DNA from 2 places in the Nitratireductor sp. CH_MIT9313-5 genome. Region 1 is predicted to be linked to the other one. Evidence: riboswitches for the same ligand, from Rfam matches in the RefSeq annotation. Region 1 holds a riboswitch; the other holds the start of a gene.
What was found. A riboswitch is a leader RNA that binds a small molecule or an ion and turns the genes downstream of it on or off. The one in region 1 is predicted to bind S-adenosylmethionine.
Positions count from the first base shown of each region.

Region 2: linked by a shared signal. The riboswitch ahead of metX (homoserine O-acetyltransferase MetX) and the one ahead of WA367_RS05430 (O-succinylhomoserine sulfhydrylase) in region 1 are both predicted to bind S-adenosylmethionine.

Region 1 is NZ_JAYMER010000011.1:287,045-294,792, reverse strand. It holds gene WA367_RS05455 (aspartate aminotransferase family protein) at 1-113, shown strand, start outside; gene argF (ornithine carbamoyltransferase) at 119-1,036, shown strand; gene WA367_RS05445 (Hsp33 family molecular chaperone) at 1,096-2,082, shown strand; gene apaG (Co2+/Mg2+ efflux protein ApaG) at 2,086-2,478, opposite strand; gene WA367_RS05435 (CDP-alcohol phosphatidyltransferase family protein) at 2,609-3,214, shown strand; gene WA367_RS05430 (O-succinylhomoserine sulfhydrylase) at 3,217-4,407, opposite strand; SAM riboswitch at 4,456-4,533, opposite strand; gene WA367_RS05425 (2'-deoxycytidine 5'-triphosphate deaminase) at 4,616-5,707, shown strand; gene WA367_RS05420 (ion transporter) at 5,704-6,492, opposite strand; tRNA gene WA367_RS05415 (tRNA-Gly) at 6,627-6,700, shown strand; gene queF (preQ(1) synthase) at 6,897-7,364, shown strand; gene WA367_RS05405 (VUT family protein) at 7,370-7,748, shown strand, end outside.
Region 2 is NZ_JAYMER010000010.1:502,720-510,467, reverse strand. It holds gene WA367_RS03725 (methyltransferase domain-containing protein) at 1-80, shown strand, start outside; gene WA367_RS03720 (NAD(P)H-dependent flavin oxidoreductase) at 83-1,198, shown strand; gene WA367_RS03715 (omptin family outer membrane protease) at 1,164-2,123, opposite strand; gene metW (methionine biosynthesis protein MetW) at 2,206-2,820, opposite strand; gene metX (homoserine O-acetyltransferase MetX) at 2,820-3,986, opposite strand; SAM riboswitch at 4,066-4,143, opposite strand; gene hisC (histidinol-phosphate transaminase) at 4,223-5,323, shown strand; gene WA367_RS03695 (prephenate/arogenate dehydrogenase family protein) at 5,328-6,263, shown strand; gene WA367_RS03690 (response regulator) at 6,260-6,625, opposite strand; gene hpt (hypoxanthine phosphoribosyltransferase) at 6,684-7,226, opposite strand; gene WA367_RS03680 (hypothetical protein) at 7,226-7,748, opposite strand, start outside.

The DNA.
Region 1 (7,748 bases):
TTCTTCGCCTTCTGCCGCCGCTTACTATCTCCGACGAGGAGATTGATGATGCGGTTGCGCGGATGGAAACTGCCTTCCAGACCCTCTCCGAAAATTCCAGCCAGGGAGACTAACGGCCATGACAAATCCGCGGCACTTCCTCGATCTGTCCGCCGTTTCGGCCCAAGATTTGCGCGGCATCATTGATGATGCACGCACACGCAAGGACGCGCTGAAGGCAGGCAATGCAGACAAGCCGCTCAGCGGCAAGGTTCTGGCAATGATCTTCGACAAACCCTCCACGCGCACCCGCGTCTCGTTTGATGTGGGCATGCGCCAGCTTGGCGGCGAAACGCTGATGCTGACTGGCACGGAGATGCAGCTTGGCCGTTCCGAGACGATTGCCGATACGGCCAAGGTTCTCTCGCGCTATGTGGATGCCATCATGATCCGCACGACCGAGCATGACCGCCTGCTGGAACTTGCGGAGAATGCGACGGTCCCGGTCATCAATGGCCTTACAGACGATACGCATCCCTGCCAGATCATGGCGGATGTCCTGACCTATGAAGAGCACCGCGGCAATGTGAAGGATCGGCTGTTTGCCTGGACTGGTGACGGCAACAATGTCCTCCACTCGCTGGTGGAGGCTTCGGCCCGTTTTGGCTTCCGCCTCAACATCGCCACCCCCTCTGGAAGCGAGCCTGACAATCGCTATATAGATTGGGCGCGTGAAAGCGGCGGTCGCGTCGAGTTGATGCATTCTGCCGAGGATGCGGTCAGCGGAGCGGATTGCGTGGTGACGGATACCTGGGTGTCCATGAACCAGGAACACCGCGCCCGCGGACATAATGTCTTCATGCCCTATCAGGTGAATGAGGCGCTCATGGCCAAGGCGGCCGATGACGCACTCTTCATGCACTGCCTGCCTGCACATCGTGGGGAGGAAGTGACCGATGAGGTGATTGACGGCCCGCATTCGGTGGTGTTCGACGAGGCGGAAAACCGGCTGCATGCGCAAAAGGCGGTTCTGGCATGGTGCCTGCAGGCGGGCTGAGCCCCAGGCATGAGCCCGACCGTCTCGCGCATTGAGTTAAAGACAAAAGGCTTGCGACCGTGAACCAGAACGACCTCAAGCTCGGGCAATTCGGATTTGCCGGAGACGACCATGTGGTGCCATTCGATGTCGAGACGCTGGATGTGCGCGGCCGCGCCGTGCAGATCGGGCCGATGCTCGACCAGATCCTGTCGCGCCATGAATATCCCGAGCCCGTTGGACGTCTTCTTGCCGAAGTAATCGTGCTGACGGTTCTGCTGGGTAGCTCGCTCAAGTTTTCCGGCAAGTTCATCGTCCAAACCCGCACCGATGGCCCGGTGGACATGCTCGTCGCCGATTATACGACACCGGGCTCCGTCCGCGCCTATGCCCGCTTCGACGAAGAGCGGCTGAAAGAAGCTGAAGAAAAGGGTGAGACAACACCAGAGCGGCTTCTGGGCGTCGGCATCCTTGCGCTGACCGTGGACCAGGGCGCGCATATGCAGCGCTACCAGGGCATCGTACAGCTTGACGGCTCGGACCTTGAATCCGTTGCACGCACCTATTTCCGCCAGTCGGAACAGATCCCGACCGAGGTGAAGATGGGCGTCGCGCGTATTGTCATGCCCGGTGAAGGCGGGCAGCAGCACTGGCGTGCGGGCGGGCTTCTCCTGCAATTCACGCCAACTTCTCCCGAACGGAGCCGCATGAGCGACATTTCCGGCGGCGACGGGGATGAAGAAAATACCGGCGACGGACAGCCCGACGACAATGCCTGGCAGGAAGCGCTTGCTCTTGCCGGTACCATCGAACCCGGCGAGCTTGTCGATCCCAGTGTTGGTGTGGAGCGTCTGCTTTACCGTCTGTTCCACGAACAGGGCGTGCGTGCCTATGACGGCACGGATGTGATTGATGACTGCTCCTGTTCGCGGGAGAAAATCCGCGGCATTCTCGACGGGTTTACGGCCGAAGAGATCGAGCAGAGCACGGAGGATGGCGAGATCCACGTCAATTGCGAATTCTGCTCCAAGTCCTACAGCTTCGATGCGAAGGACTTTGACGAGTAGCGCTTAGTTCAGCTGCGCCTCGCTGCCGGGAATATCGAGCGAGAAGGCAGGAATGTCGACTTCGAAGAAGTCCCCGCCTGCCTCCCGCATCGTATAGCGTCCGACCATGATGCCGGAATCCGCGTTTAGCGGGCAGCCTGAGGTATATTCGTAGGATTCGCCGGGTTTCAACACCGGCTTTTCACCGACAACGCCCTCACCTTCCACTTCCTGTACACGCCCCAGCCCGTCCGTGATGTGCCAGTAGCGGGCAAGGAGTTGCACCGTCGTCTCGCCGTGGTTGATTATGCAGATATGGTAGGCCCAGACGAAACGTCCCTCATCCGGGTCGGATTGCTCTGGGAGAAAGAAGGGGCGCACGCGCACCTCTATCTCTCGCGTGGTGGCTTTATACATAGGCCGCACTCTTCAGATCGGCTTCAGGCGGGCAGACCGGCCGCTTCACGCAAGGTGACGCCTTTGTGACCCTTCGTCCTCAGCCAATCGGTTATAGATCGAGAATGTTCCAAATCTTCAGGCATCACAGATGATCGACGGCATCGCCAGACGCGGACTGGACCCTTTGCTGCAGGCTGCGGCAGGCACGATTGCACGCTCGCGCGTTTCTGCCAATGCCATCACCTGGAGCGCCTTTGTCATCGGCATGGGCGCTGCCGTCGCAATCTATTACGGCCAGTTTATCACAGCTTTGCTGCTCATTCTTCTAAGCCGATTGGGCGATGGGCTGGATGGGGCGGTGGCGCGCATCAATGGCAAGACGGACCTCGGCGGCTATCTCGATATCGTTCTGGACTTCGTCTTCTACGGCGCGATCCCACTCGCCTTCATCCTGCACAACCCGGCATCCAATGCCGTTCCGGGTGCGGTGCTGCTCTTTGCCTTTTACGGGAATGGCGCGAGTTTTCTCGCCTACTCCATCATGGCGGAGAAGCGGAAGATGAGTGGTGAGGCGCGTGGTGAGAAAAGCTTCTTCTTCACCACAGGGCTGGCAGAAGCCGGCGAAACGCTGATCGCCTTCAGCCTTGCCTGTCTCATGCCGCAATGGTTTGCGGCCATCGCCTATGTCTTTGCGGCGATGACCATCTACACCACGGTATCGCGCATCATCCTTGCCATGCGCGAACTGCGCTAGGATCAAGCCGCGTTCAGCGCCTGCGTGATGTCGCGGATCAGGTCGTCGCTGTCTTCCAGCCCCATGGAAAGTCTCAGCGTGCCTGCGCCGATACCGGCCTCGGCCTGGGCTTCGGTGGACAGGTTCTTGTGCGTGGTCGTGGCGGGATGAGTGACCAGGCTCTTCGCATCACCAAGATTGTTGGAAATCGCGATGATCGACAGAGCATTCTCGAAGGCGAATGCAGCTTCCTTGCCACCCTTCAGATCGAAGCAGACAAGAGTGGAGCCGCCTTTCATCTGTCGCGCAATGATATCGGCCTGCGGGTGGTCCTTACGGCCCGGATAGACCACGCGCGAAACCTTCTCATGCTCTGCGAGAAAATCGGCAACCTTGCCGGCGGTCTCCGTCTGTTGCCGCACACGCAGCGGCAGCGTCTCGAGACCCTTGAGCAGCGTCCAGGCGTTGAAGGGCGAGAGGCTGGGGCCGGTATGACGGAAATAGTCATGCAGGTTCTCGTCGATCCATTCCTTGTCGGACAGCACGATGCCGCCCAGACAGCGCCCCTGCCCGTCAATATGCTTGGTAGCGGAATAGACGACGACATGCGCACCAAGTTCAAGCGGCTTCTGTTGGAGCGGTGTGGCGAAGACATTGTCGACCACCAGACGCGCGCCGGCGCTCTCGGCCAGCTTGGCGATGGCTGCAATGTCGCAAACTTCAAGCGTCGGGTTTGTCGGGCTTTCCAGGAAGAAGAGCTTCGTGTTGGGACGAACGGCCTCTTCCCAGGCCTTCATGTCCTTGCCGTCTACCAGTGTGATCTCAATGCCGTAACGCGGCATCAGCGTCTCCACCACCCAACGGCAGGAGCCGAACAGTGCACGGGCGGAAACGACATGATCACCGGCCTTGAGCGAACACAGAAGCGCTGCCGAAACGGCCGCCATTCCGGAGGCCATTGAGCGGGCATCTTCCGCGCCTTCCAGCGCGCACATACGCTTTTCGAACATGTCCACAGTGGGATTGGCGTAGCGCGAGTAGATGAAGCCCGGCTCTTCTCCCTTGAAGCGTGCCTCGGCGGCTTCCGCGCTTTCATAGATGAAGCCCTGCGTCAGATAGAGTGCTTCCGACGTCTCGCCGAACTGCGAGCGCTGCGTGCCACCATGAACCAGTGCGGTCTGCGGCTTCCATTCATTGGAGAAATCGTTCGTCATCTTTTCTGCCCATACAAAAACCGGCTGCGAAGGCGCACGCCGGTTTGAAAGTCATCGGGCGCGGCCTTTTAGCGACTTCTTTTACGTGGCTGCAAGCCGACCGGCCAAATCACCACGGGATAAGGTGTCTTTAGAGGCCCCAGCGTCTTGCGTCAATCGCCCGTCTCGGTAAACGTCTCCGGTCAGTATTGACCCGAGGGGACCTGGCTTGAGCGTTACCGGCATCCTGCCCGACCGAGAGATTTCCGGCTTGTTTGATGCGGGCCGTCTGGCATCCGCCCGGCCTCTCGATCCCGACCAGATCCAGCCTGCAAGCCTCGATCTGCGGCTGGGCGAAACCGCCTACCGGGTGCGCGCGAGCTTCCTGCCAGGGCCCGGATCGCTAGTTTCCGAAAAGCTTGATCGGCTGACGCTCCACGAATTCTCGCTGGCTGAAGGAGCGGTACTGGAAACGGGCTGCGTCTATATCGTTCCGTTGATGGAGACGCTGGCGCTGCCGGCCGATGTTTCGGCGTCAGCCAATCCGAAAAGCTCCACGGGGCGCCTCGACATTTTCACGCGCGTTCTCACGGACAATGGCGTCGAATTCGACAAGATCGCGGCGGGCTATAATGGTCCGCTTTATCTTGAGGTCAGCCCGCGCACCTTTCCCATTCTTGCGCGCGCAGGCTCCCGCCTTTCCCAGATCCGCTTCCGGCGCGGCCATTCGCTGCTGGACGAGACCGCGCTTTCGGTTCTTCACGAAGCGCAGACGCTTGTGGCCTCCGACGAGCCGAACATTTCCAATGGCGGCATCGCGCTTTCGATCGATCTTGCCGGTGGCGAAAACGGCCTCGTCGGCTACCGTGCAAAGCATCATACGGGCTTGGTCGATGTGGACCGCAAGGGTGCCTTCAAGGTCTCGGATTTCTGGGAGCCGCTTTACAATCACGGCGCGGCGGAACTGGTGCTGGATCCGGACGAGTTCTACATCCTCGTCTCCCGCGAAGCGGTGCATGTGCCACCGGCCTATGCCGCCGAGATGACGCCTTTCGACCCGCTGGTGGGCGAATTCCGTGTGCATTATGCCGGTTTCTTCGATCCCGGCTTCGGGCATACCGCAGCCGGTGGAACAGGCAGCCGCGCGGTTCTGGAAGTGCGCAGCCACGAAGTGCCGTTCATTCTCGATCACGGACAGATTGTCGGTCGCCTCGTCTACGAGAAGATGGCGGCCAAGCCGGATGCGCTTTACGGCGCGGACCTCAAATCGAACTATCAGGGTCAGGCGCTGAAGCTCTCCAAGCACTTCACCGCAGGCTAGCTCCGCTCCTCCACGCGCAGCGCCTTCACCTCTTCCCGCAGAGCCCTGATCTCCGTCAGGATCAGCTCCTGCTCATGCTGCAGAGCCGAGCGCTCCGCCGTGGCCGCTGCATCATGCTCCTCCTGCATCGCCGATACGATGATACCGATGAAGAGATTGAGCACCGTGAAGGTGGTGCAGACAATGAAGGGAATGAAGAACAGCCACGCCCAGGGAAAGACCTCCATCACCGGGCGCACGATCCCCATGGACCAGCTCTCCAAAGTCATGATCTGGAACAGCGAATAGCCGGAGCGTCCGATCGTGCCGAACCAATCGGGAAAGGATGGCCCGAACATCTTTGTCGCCATTACCGCAAAGACGTAATAGACCAGCGACAGAAGCAGCATGATCGAACCCATGCCGGGAAGTGCCGCCACGAGCCCGCCGACCACGCGCTTGAGCGAGGGCACCATGCTCACGAGACGAAGCACGCGCAGGATGCGCAGCGCACGCAGGACCGAGAAATTCGCCGTGGCAGGCACAAGCGCAATCCCCACCACGAACAGATCAAAAATACGCCAGGGATCGTTGAAGAAGCGACCGCGGTAGACAAAAATTTTTGCGGCTAGTTCGGCGACGAAGATGGCGAGAATGACCTTGTCGATCACCATCAGGAGCGGCCCGAACGCTTCCATGGCCCGCTGCGATGTTTCAAGCCCGAGCGTGATCGCATTCACGATGATCAGCGCGGTGATTGCGGTTTCGAACTTGCGGGATTCCAGAAGTGTCTTCAGCGATTGCACTTGAACAGGGCCCTTCGTCTTGATGTCGAGCGCACAGTTGATGTCTCATGCGCGCTTCGTCAAGAAGCAGCCGCGGCCAAATGAATTGCCGCTTGACAGAAAGCCCACCTCTACGACAAATCATGAGCCTTCAGGCGGGTGTAGCTCAATGGTAGAGCAGCAGCTTCCCAAGCTGACGACGAGGGTTCGATTCCCTTCACCCGCTCCAAATTCCTGAATATTTGAAGGACTTTCGTCCGGGCCTTGCCTAGCGGCACCTTTACCTGAAGGCCATCTCATTATACACGGCCCGCAGGTTTAACAGCCCCGGTCGCAGCCTACCCGGTCAAAACAAGGACTATAGGATCAATGTCGTGCATTCTGCACGTTGGCTGATCGGTGGCCTCATATGAAGGCACCAGAACTTGTCAAAAGACGACATCTATACCGGCCTCACGCAGTTGGGGCAGAAAACTGACATCCCCGACGATCCGGAAAAAGCCATTCTCGAGCGAGTCCCCAACCCGCAAGCGAACGTTCGCTATGCGGTTAGGTTCACGGCCCCGGAATTCACCTCGCTTTGCCCAATGACCGGCCAGCCGGATTTCGCTCATCTGGTCATCGACTATGTGCCCGGGGCGTGGCTTGTGGAAAGCAAGTCGCTCAAGCTTTACCTGACCTCGTTCCGCAATCATGGCGCGTTCCATGAGGACTGCACCGTCTCCATCGGCACGCGCTTGGCAGCACTTCTGGAGCCCGAATGGCTGCGCATCGGTGGCTACTGGTACCCACGCGGTGGAATCCCCATCGACGTATTTTACCAGACGGGGCCGGAACCGACCGATGTGTGGATCCCCGACCAGAACGTACCTACCTACCGTGGAAGAGGGTGAAGGACATGACCACTCCCAAACTCCTGCGCGTTGAAGGCTTCATCTACCTGGCACTCTTCGCGGCCTGCATCCCCCTGGCGAACTGGCTGATTGGAAATGTTGGCACTTTCTGTGTGCCGAAAGGACCCTGCCTTGTACCAGTGTGGCCCGGCATCTCCGCTCCGAGCGGTGTTCTGGCAATCGGTGCGGCGCTTGTACTGCGTGATCTCGTTCAGCGCCGCCTAGGTGTGAGCTGGGCAATGGTGGCGATAGCTGCAGGCGGCGTCCTGTCTGCGCTGGTCGCGCCCCCAGCACTCGTGGCTGCGTCAGTCGCTGCCTTCGTGTTCTCCGAAGCCGCTGATCTGGCGGTATTCACACCTCTCCAGCGCAAGGGACTTGTACTTG
Region 2 (7,748 bases), on a different contig from region 1:
AGCGCAAGGTTCTGGTGCCGGTGCTCTCACCGCAGGGTGCAACCATGGCCGGGGCGAAACGCGAGCCTGTCGAGGAATAGCTATGTGGCATGACGAGCGCATCACGAAAATGCTTGGTATCAGCAAGCCCCTGCTGCTTGCCCCGATGGCAGGCTCCGGTGGCAGCGCACTTGCCATTGCGGTGATGAAAGCAGGTGGCCTCGGCGCGCTCCCCTGCGCGATGCTGAAGCCCGACCAGATCCGGAAGGAGGTCCTGACCATCCGGACGGCAGTCGCCGGGCCGCTCAATCTCAACTTCTTCTGCCACTGCGAACCGGATGCGGACAAGAGCCGCGAAAGCCTGTGGCTGGAGCGACTGGCGCCTTATTACAAGGAGCTCGATGTACAGCCGCCTGAAGAGATTTCCGGCGCAGGCCGCAATCCGTTCAATGAGGAAGCCTGCGCATTGGTCGAGGAGCTGAAACCGGAGGTGGTGAGCTTTCATTTCGGTCTGCCCGATGCCGATTTGCTGGAGCGAGTCTTCGTCACAGGCGCGAAGGTCATTGCGACAGCGACCACCGTCACAGAGGCGCGCGAGCTCGAAGCGCGTGGCTGCGACGCGGTCATCGCTCAAGGCGTGGAGGCCGGTGGCCACCGTGGTATCTTTATGGAAAGCTCGCTTGCAGCACAGCCAACCACCATGGCGCTCGTGCCGCAGGTGGCGGATGCGGTTACCTTGCCCGTTATCGCAGCAGGTGGCATTGGCGACGGCAGGGCGATAGCCGCAGCATTCCAGCTCGGCGCATCTGCGGTCCAGATCGGCACTGCCTTCCTGCGCTCGCCGGAAGCCTTGACCTCGAAATTTCACCGCCGTGCTTTGGCAGAAGCAAAGGACGACCAGACGGTACTGACCAACATCTTCACCGGTCGCCCCGCCAGAAGCATCATCAACAGGGCAATCATGGAGCTCGGCCCCATCGCGGCAGACGCCCCCGCCTTCCCGCGCGCGACTGCCGCCCTGACTCCGCTGCGCAACGCAGCGGAAGAACGCGATTCCGGGGACTTCTCGCCACTTTGGGCCGGTCAGGCGGTGGCCTTGGCGAGGGAGGCACCTGCCGAAGAAATCTTCAAAAGCCTGATGGAAGGAGCCGAGGAGATGGCCCGGCCCTCGTTCTTCAAGCGCATCAGAAGCGCAGGCTCAGCCCGCTGGAGATCGTAACCGCCTCAAGCTGCGCACCGGCACCGTCGGCATCGCTGTCGGTGACCATGCCGTCATCGATTTTGCTGAGCACGACATCTCCAACACCGTGGAAATAGCGGTCATAGGCCGCGGCCAGGAAGATGCTTGTCATCGGAGCCACGGCATATTCTGCCCGTCCTGAGAGGCTGATGAATGGCAGGGCGTTGAACTCGTCATCGAAACGGGTGTTGGTCTGCCAGTGCCAGTCGTGGTCCTGTGCGTTGATCGTCACACCCCCACGCGCCTGCGCGATCAGGGTGAGGTCGCTTATGCGGGTTTGCGCACGTGCGCCGATAAAGACACCGGGAAGCTTCTGTCGATAGGAGATGGCGCGCTGGCCTTCAGGCTCGGTGCCGGTCTCGTTCCGGTATCCGCCATTCTCGCTATAGACATAAGAGCCGCCATAGGAAGCCCATCTCACATCCGTATATTTGAAACCGGCGTGCAGATTGACGCTTGAGGTCACCAGCGAGAAGTTGCGGCCAAGCGCAATATCACCGGTGAAATAGTGCTCCAGATCAGTATTCGGATGCTCAGAGCGATCCGACCAGTCTTCAAAAGCGAAGCTGGGTGCGGCATCCAGCCAGTCATAGTCGACCATATGACTGTCGCCGTTGAGGCCGATTGTTACATGGGAAATGATGCCCCAATTGTTGCCAAGGTCGATTTCCGCTGCCGCAGTCACGACCGGAACGTCGGACTCCCAGAAAAGTTGGCTGATGCGATTGCCGGCATCGTCATAGACGAACTCTTCCGCGCTCAGTGACGCATAACCCACGCCGCCAAGCAGACGGATACGCTCTGGCACGATCAGGTCCGGATTGCCAACAGCCTCCAGTTCTGCTGCCTGCAGAGGCAAGGCCGAAAGGAAGGACACAGAAACCGCCAAACTCAACTTCTTCATGAAACCACCCCGTTCAAATCCCGGCCCTCCCTACCAACCTATTGGTTAAGAAAGGCAACCGGAAAGAACCTGCAGGTGATCTTCAGCGCTTCAGAAGAAACACCGCCTGCTGACCGAAGAAGTTCCAGAACCACCAGGGCATGGAGAGGCCAATCTTCTGGCCAGTCGCATCAAGTGCCGTGGCGCTTTCGACGGTTGCTCCGAGTTCGTCCGAAAGTTCCACGAAATCGCGGATCGTGCAGAAATGGATGTTCGGCGTATCATACCAGGAATAGGGCAGATCCTTCGTCACCGGCATTCGCCCCTTCATGAGTAGCGAGAGCCGCACGCGCCAATGCCCGAAATTAGGAAAGGAAACGATGGCGCGGTCGCCGATCCGCAAGAGCTCGTCCAGCACCTTCTTGGGATTGTGCGTGGCCTGCAGCGTCTGCGACAGCACCACATAGTCGAAGCCCTTGTCAGGATAGAAACGAAGGTCGCGGTCCGCATCCCCCTGAATGACAGAAAGCCCACGCGCCACGCATTCGTTGACGCCTCGCTGGGACAGCTCGACCCCGCGCCCGTCCACCCCCTTCTGCACCTGCAGCAGTTCGAGAAGCGATCCGTCGCCCGACCCGACATCTAGAACCTTCGACCCGGGTTCGATCAGATCGGCAATGACCTGCAGGTCCACGCGCTGTGCATTGTTTACACTCATCAGATCAGCCCCGCATTGCGCGCCGCAGCTTTCAGGAAACCATCAATCGCCGCATGAAATTCCGGCTCATCGAGAAGGAAGGCATCATGGCCGCGGTCGGTCTCGATCTCCACGAAGGAAACGGAAGCGCCGGCAGCGTTGAGTGCATGAACCACCATGCGGCTCTCTTCGGTTGGAAACAGCCAGTCGCTAGTGAAGGAGACCACGCAAAAGCGGGTCCTGGTGCCCTTGAAGGCTTTCGACAGCATCCCACCATGCTCGCTCGCCAGATCGAAATAGTCCATCGCTCGCGTCAGATAGAGATAGGAATTGGCATCGAAGCGATCGACGAAGGTGATGCCTTGGTGCCGCAGATAGCTTTCGATCTGGAAATCGGCGTCAAATCCGAAGGTCGGTTGGTCGCGATCCTGCAGGTTGCGGCCGAATTTGCGGTGCAGCGCGGGCTCGGACAGATAGGTGATATGCGCGGCCATGCGCGCGACAGCGAGCCCCTTTCCGGGATGGCGTCCATCCTTCAGATAGGCGCCACCGCGCCAGTCCGGGTCAGCCATGACGGCCTGGCGCCCGACTTCGTGGAAGGCGATGTTTTGCGCCGTGTGGCGCGCGCCCGTGGCAATGGGCACCGCAGTGTTTACGCGCTCGGGATAGCTTGCCGCCCATTCCAGAACCTGCATGCCTCCCATCGACCCCCCGACGACGGAGAACAGTCGCTCGATGCCCAGATGTTCAACCAGCATGGCCTGCGCGCGCACCATGTCCTTGATGGTGATGACCGGCAGGCCGAGGCCATAAGCCTGTCCGGTCTCCTCGTTGAGGGAAGCGGGTCCGGTAGAACCAAGACAGCTTCCAATCACGTTCGAGCAGATGACGAAGAAGCGGTCCGTATCGATGACCTTGCCCGGCCCAACCAGCGCTTCCCACCAGCCGGGCTTGCCGGTAACCGGATGCTGGTTGGCAACATGCTGGTCGCCGGTCAGAGCGTGGCAGATCAGGATCGCGTTGCTCTTGTCCGCATTCAGTTCGCCATAGGTCTGATAGGCGACTTGGAACGGCGACAGCGTGATACCGGCGGCAAGATGCAGCGGCTTGTCTGGTCCGAACCGCACCACCTTGCTGGAGGGATTGTTCGCCTCGTCCCGCGCTTTCGCGACCCGGGATTTCACCATATCCACGCTCCTTCGCCCCTATGCGCCTCACGGCAGCGGGCACAAAAAAACCGGCCAATGCAAATATCGCAAAGCCGGTCAGGAACGCTGCACGGCCTTTTAGCGACTTGTTTAACGTGGCTGCAAGCCGACCGGCCAAATCACCACGAGATCGGGCTGCTTTTAAGCCTCAAGCCCCTTTGCGTCAACGCTGGTGATGGGCTAAGTGAGGCGGCTTCAACCCGTGGGAACTTCCGATGAGCTCTTCCGACCGCCCCCAGCCGAAACCCGGCGTGATGGAAATTTCTGCCTATGTGCCCGGCCGCGAAACGGCCGAAGGCGTGGCAAAGGTCTACAAGCTGTCTTCCAACGAGACACCGCTTGGCCCTTCGCCCAAGGCCATAGAAGCCATGCAGGCGGTTACGAACCATCTTGAGCTTTATCCCGACGGCGCAGCCCACGCGCTTCGTGATGCGATCGCGGAAATCCACGGGCTGAACCCTGCCAATATTCTCTGCTCGAACGGTTCGGACGAACTCCTGGGACTGCTCGCTCATGTCTATTTGAGTGCAGGCGATGAGGCGGTTTTCACTGAGCACGGCTTCCTCGTCTACCGCATTCAGACGCTGGCCAACGGCGCAACTCCGGTCGTCGTCAAGGAAAAGAATGCGCGCGCCGATGTTGATGCAATCCTTGCCGCGGTCACCGAGCGCACCAAGATCGTCTTCCTCGCCAACCCGAACAATCCGACCGGAACCTACCTCCCGGTGGACGAGGTCCGCCGCTTGCAGGCCGGACTGCCGCCCCATGTTCTGCTGGTGATCGACGCAGCCTATGCGGAATATGTGCACCGCAACGACTATGAGGCAGGCGTGGAGCTCGTCTCCTCCTGCCAGAACGTCGTCATGACGCGGACCTTCTCCAAGATCTACGGGCTTGCCGCCCTGCGCATCGGCTGGATGTACGGTCCGGCACATGTGGTGGACGCGATCAATCGCGTGCGTGGCCCGTTCAACGTAAACGCAATGGCGATCGCGGCAGGTGCTGCGGCCATCCGCGACCGCGAACATCTGGCAAAGGCGGTGGCGTTCAACGACGAGTGGTTGAACTGGCTGACGAAGGAATTTGAGCGGATCGGCTTGAGAGTGACCCCCAGCGTCGGCAATTTCCTGCTGATTCACTTCCCCGATGCAAAAGGCAAGGGCGCGGCAGAGGCCGACGAGCATCTCGTCTCGCGTGGCTTCGTCCTGCGTCGCGTCACCGCCTACGGCTTCCCCAACGCCTTGCGCATGAGTGTCGGGACCGAAGAAGCAAATCGCGGCGTCGTCGCCGCCCTTACGGAGTTCATGAATGGCTGAGGCCATGACAGAACCTATGTTTGAGAAGGTTGCGCTGATCGGCATTGGCCTGATCGGTTCATCGCTCGCACGAGTCATTCGCCGTGAAAATCTGGCGGCCGAGATCATCGTCTCGACCCGGAGCGCCGAGACGCTGAAACGCGCCGAAGCGCTCGAACTGGGTGATGCCTATTTTCAGGATGCCGCCCAGGCGGTTGAAGGTGCCGATCTTGTCGTCGTCAGCGTTCCCGTCGGCGCATCCGGCACCGTCGCCAAGGCGATTGCGGGAACACTAAAGCCCGGCGCAATCGTTACAGACGTCGGCTCCACCAAGGGCTCCGTCATCTCCCAGATGCAGCCCGAACTGCCCAACCATGTCCATTTCATTCCCGGCCACCCGATCGCCGGCACCGAGCATTCAGGCCCCGATGCAGGCTTTGCGGAACTTTTTGAAGGACGCTGGTGCATTCTGACTCCACCCACCGGGACCGACCAGGAAGCGGTGTCAAACCTGACCCGTTTTTGGGAACGGTGCGGTTCAACCGTGGAGGTGATGGACCCGGAGCATCACGACATGGTGCTCGCTATCGTGTCTCACCTGCCCCACATCATTGCCTACAACATCGTTGGTACGGCCGATGATCTGGAGACGGTGACGAAATCGGAAGTCATCAAATATTCCGCTTCCGGCTTTCGTGACTTTACCCGCCTTGCCGCGTCCGATCCCACCATGTGGCGGGATGTGTGCCTGCACAATCGGGATGCGATCCTCGAAATGCTGGGACGGTTCTCGGAAGATCTTTCCGCACTGCAGCGCGCGATCCGTTGGGGCGACGGCGACAAGCTGTTCGACCTGTTCACCCGCACGCGCGCCATTCGCCGCTCGATCATCGAGGCGGGTCAGGATATCGACGTGCCGGATTTCGGCCGCCACGTCGTTGCACATCCGAAGAAGGACTAGGCTGCGAGCGCCTCGCCGACGCGGTCGCGGATTTCCGCGAGCGTGAAGGGCTTGTTGACGACGCCCTTGGCGGTGCCATCGAGTTCTGCCGCGCGTTCGCGCTGATCGGCAAAGCCGGTCATGAGCAAAAGCCGCAGGTCAGGAAAGGTGCTTGCCGCTTCACGCGCCATCTCGATGCCGTCCATGGCCGGCATGCGGATGTCGGAAAGCACCAGATCAAAACTGCCTTCCGCAGCCTTGATCTTGTCGAGCCCGTCCATGCCGTCCTCGGCGGTCTCTACCGTGTGACCGGCAGCCGCAAGGGCACGAGCGGTGAAGGTTCTGACGGAAACGTCGTCTTCAACAATGAGAAGTCTAGCCATGGCGTCAATCTCGCCGCAAATCGTTACGGTTCACTGAACGCAAGCGGATACGAAAGGTTCAGTCTTCGCCCTTGATCACACCAACGAAGGGCAGTTCACGGAATGCATGTGCTACATCCATTCCGTATCCGACGACAAAGTAGTCTGGGCACTCGAACCCGACAAAATCCGCGTCCAGCGTTGCCTTTCGACGCGACCTCTTGTCGAGAAGAACGGCGATGTCCACCTTGTTTGCCCCACGCGAAAGCATGAGTTCGCGCGTGTATTTCAACGTATTTCCTGATTCGAGGATGTCGTCGATGAGCAGAATGTCGCGCCCGCGCACATCATTGTCGATATCCCGCAGGACCTTGATCTCACCGGCGGTTTTACCTGCACCATAGGAAGAGATCATGATGAACTCGACTTCCGGCGAGATGCCCACATCATTCATCGCGCGAATGAGATCGGCCGCGAAGATGAAGGAGCCTTTCAACACCGAAATGACCAGGAGATCCTTGTAGTCGCGCTTTGCGATTTCTTTCGCAAGTTCCAGATTGCGGCGCGCGATCGTCGACGCCGAAAAGAGTACCTCGATTTCCTTGCCACGCACCTGATGCATCAGCGGGCGAACTCCTGAAAAGAAACTGAAACGGACTGGACCCCCTCTTTAGGGGCCACCAGCCGACCGGAGAAGGCAATGCGTCCGCCCGGCTCCAGCTGGTCTTCATTTGTCCCCAGATAATGGTGCATCTTGTGTCCGTCACTGGAGGCCAGCGTGATCACAAGCCCGGGAACTGCGGCCACATCGTGACCGTCATTCTCGACCATCCCTTCCACCAACACCACCGAACGCTGGCCGTCACCTGCCGGAAGAACGCGGCTGGAAGTGCTTTCCAACCGCAGGGGTGCAGCTTCCCCCTGCAGCAGGGAGCCAAGAAATGAGGGCAATTGATGCCCGCCCGCCATCCAGAATGCACAGAACGCAATGAGCGCACCCGCCACCCAAAAGGCCATGCCTCCGCGACCCGCGTGATCCCCGCTTGGCACTTGCCCACCAGCCAGACTGGCAAAGCCGGTGCCGATTGCGGATGCGCTTTTGTCCGGGTTGGTGCCCAATCCCGCCACGGGACCAAAAGGGTGG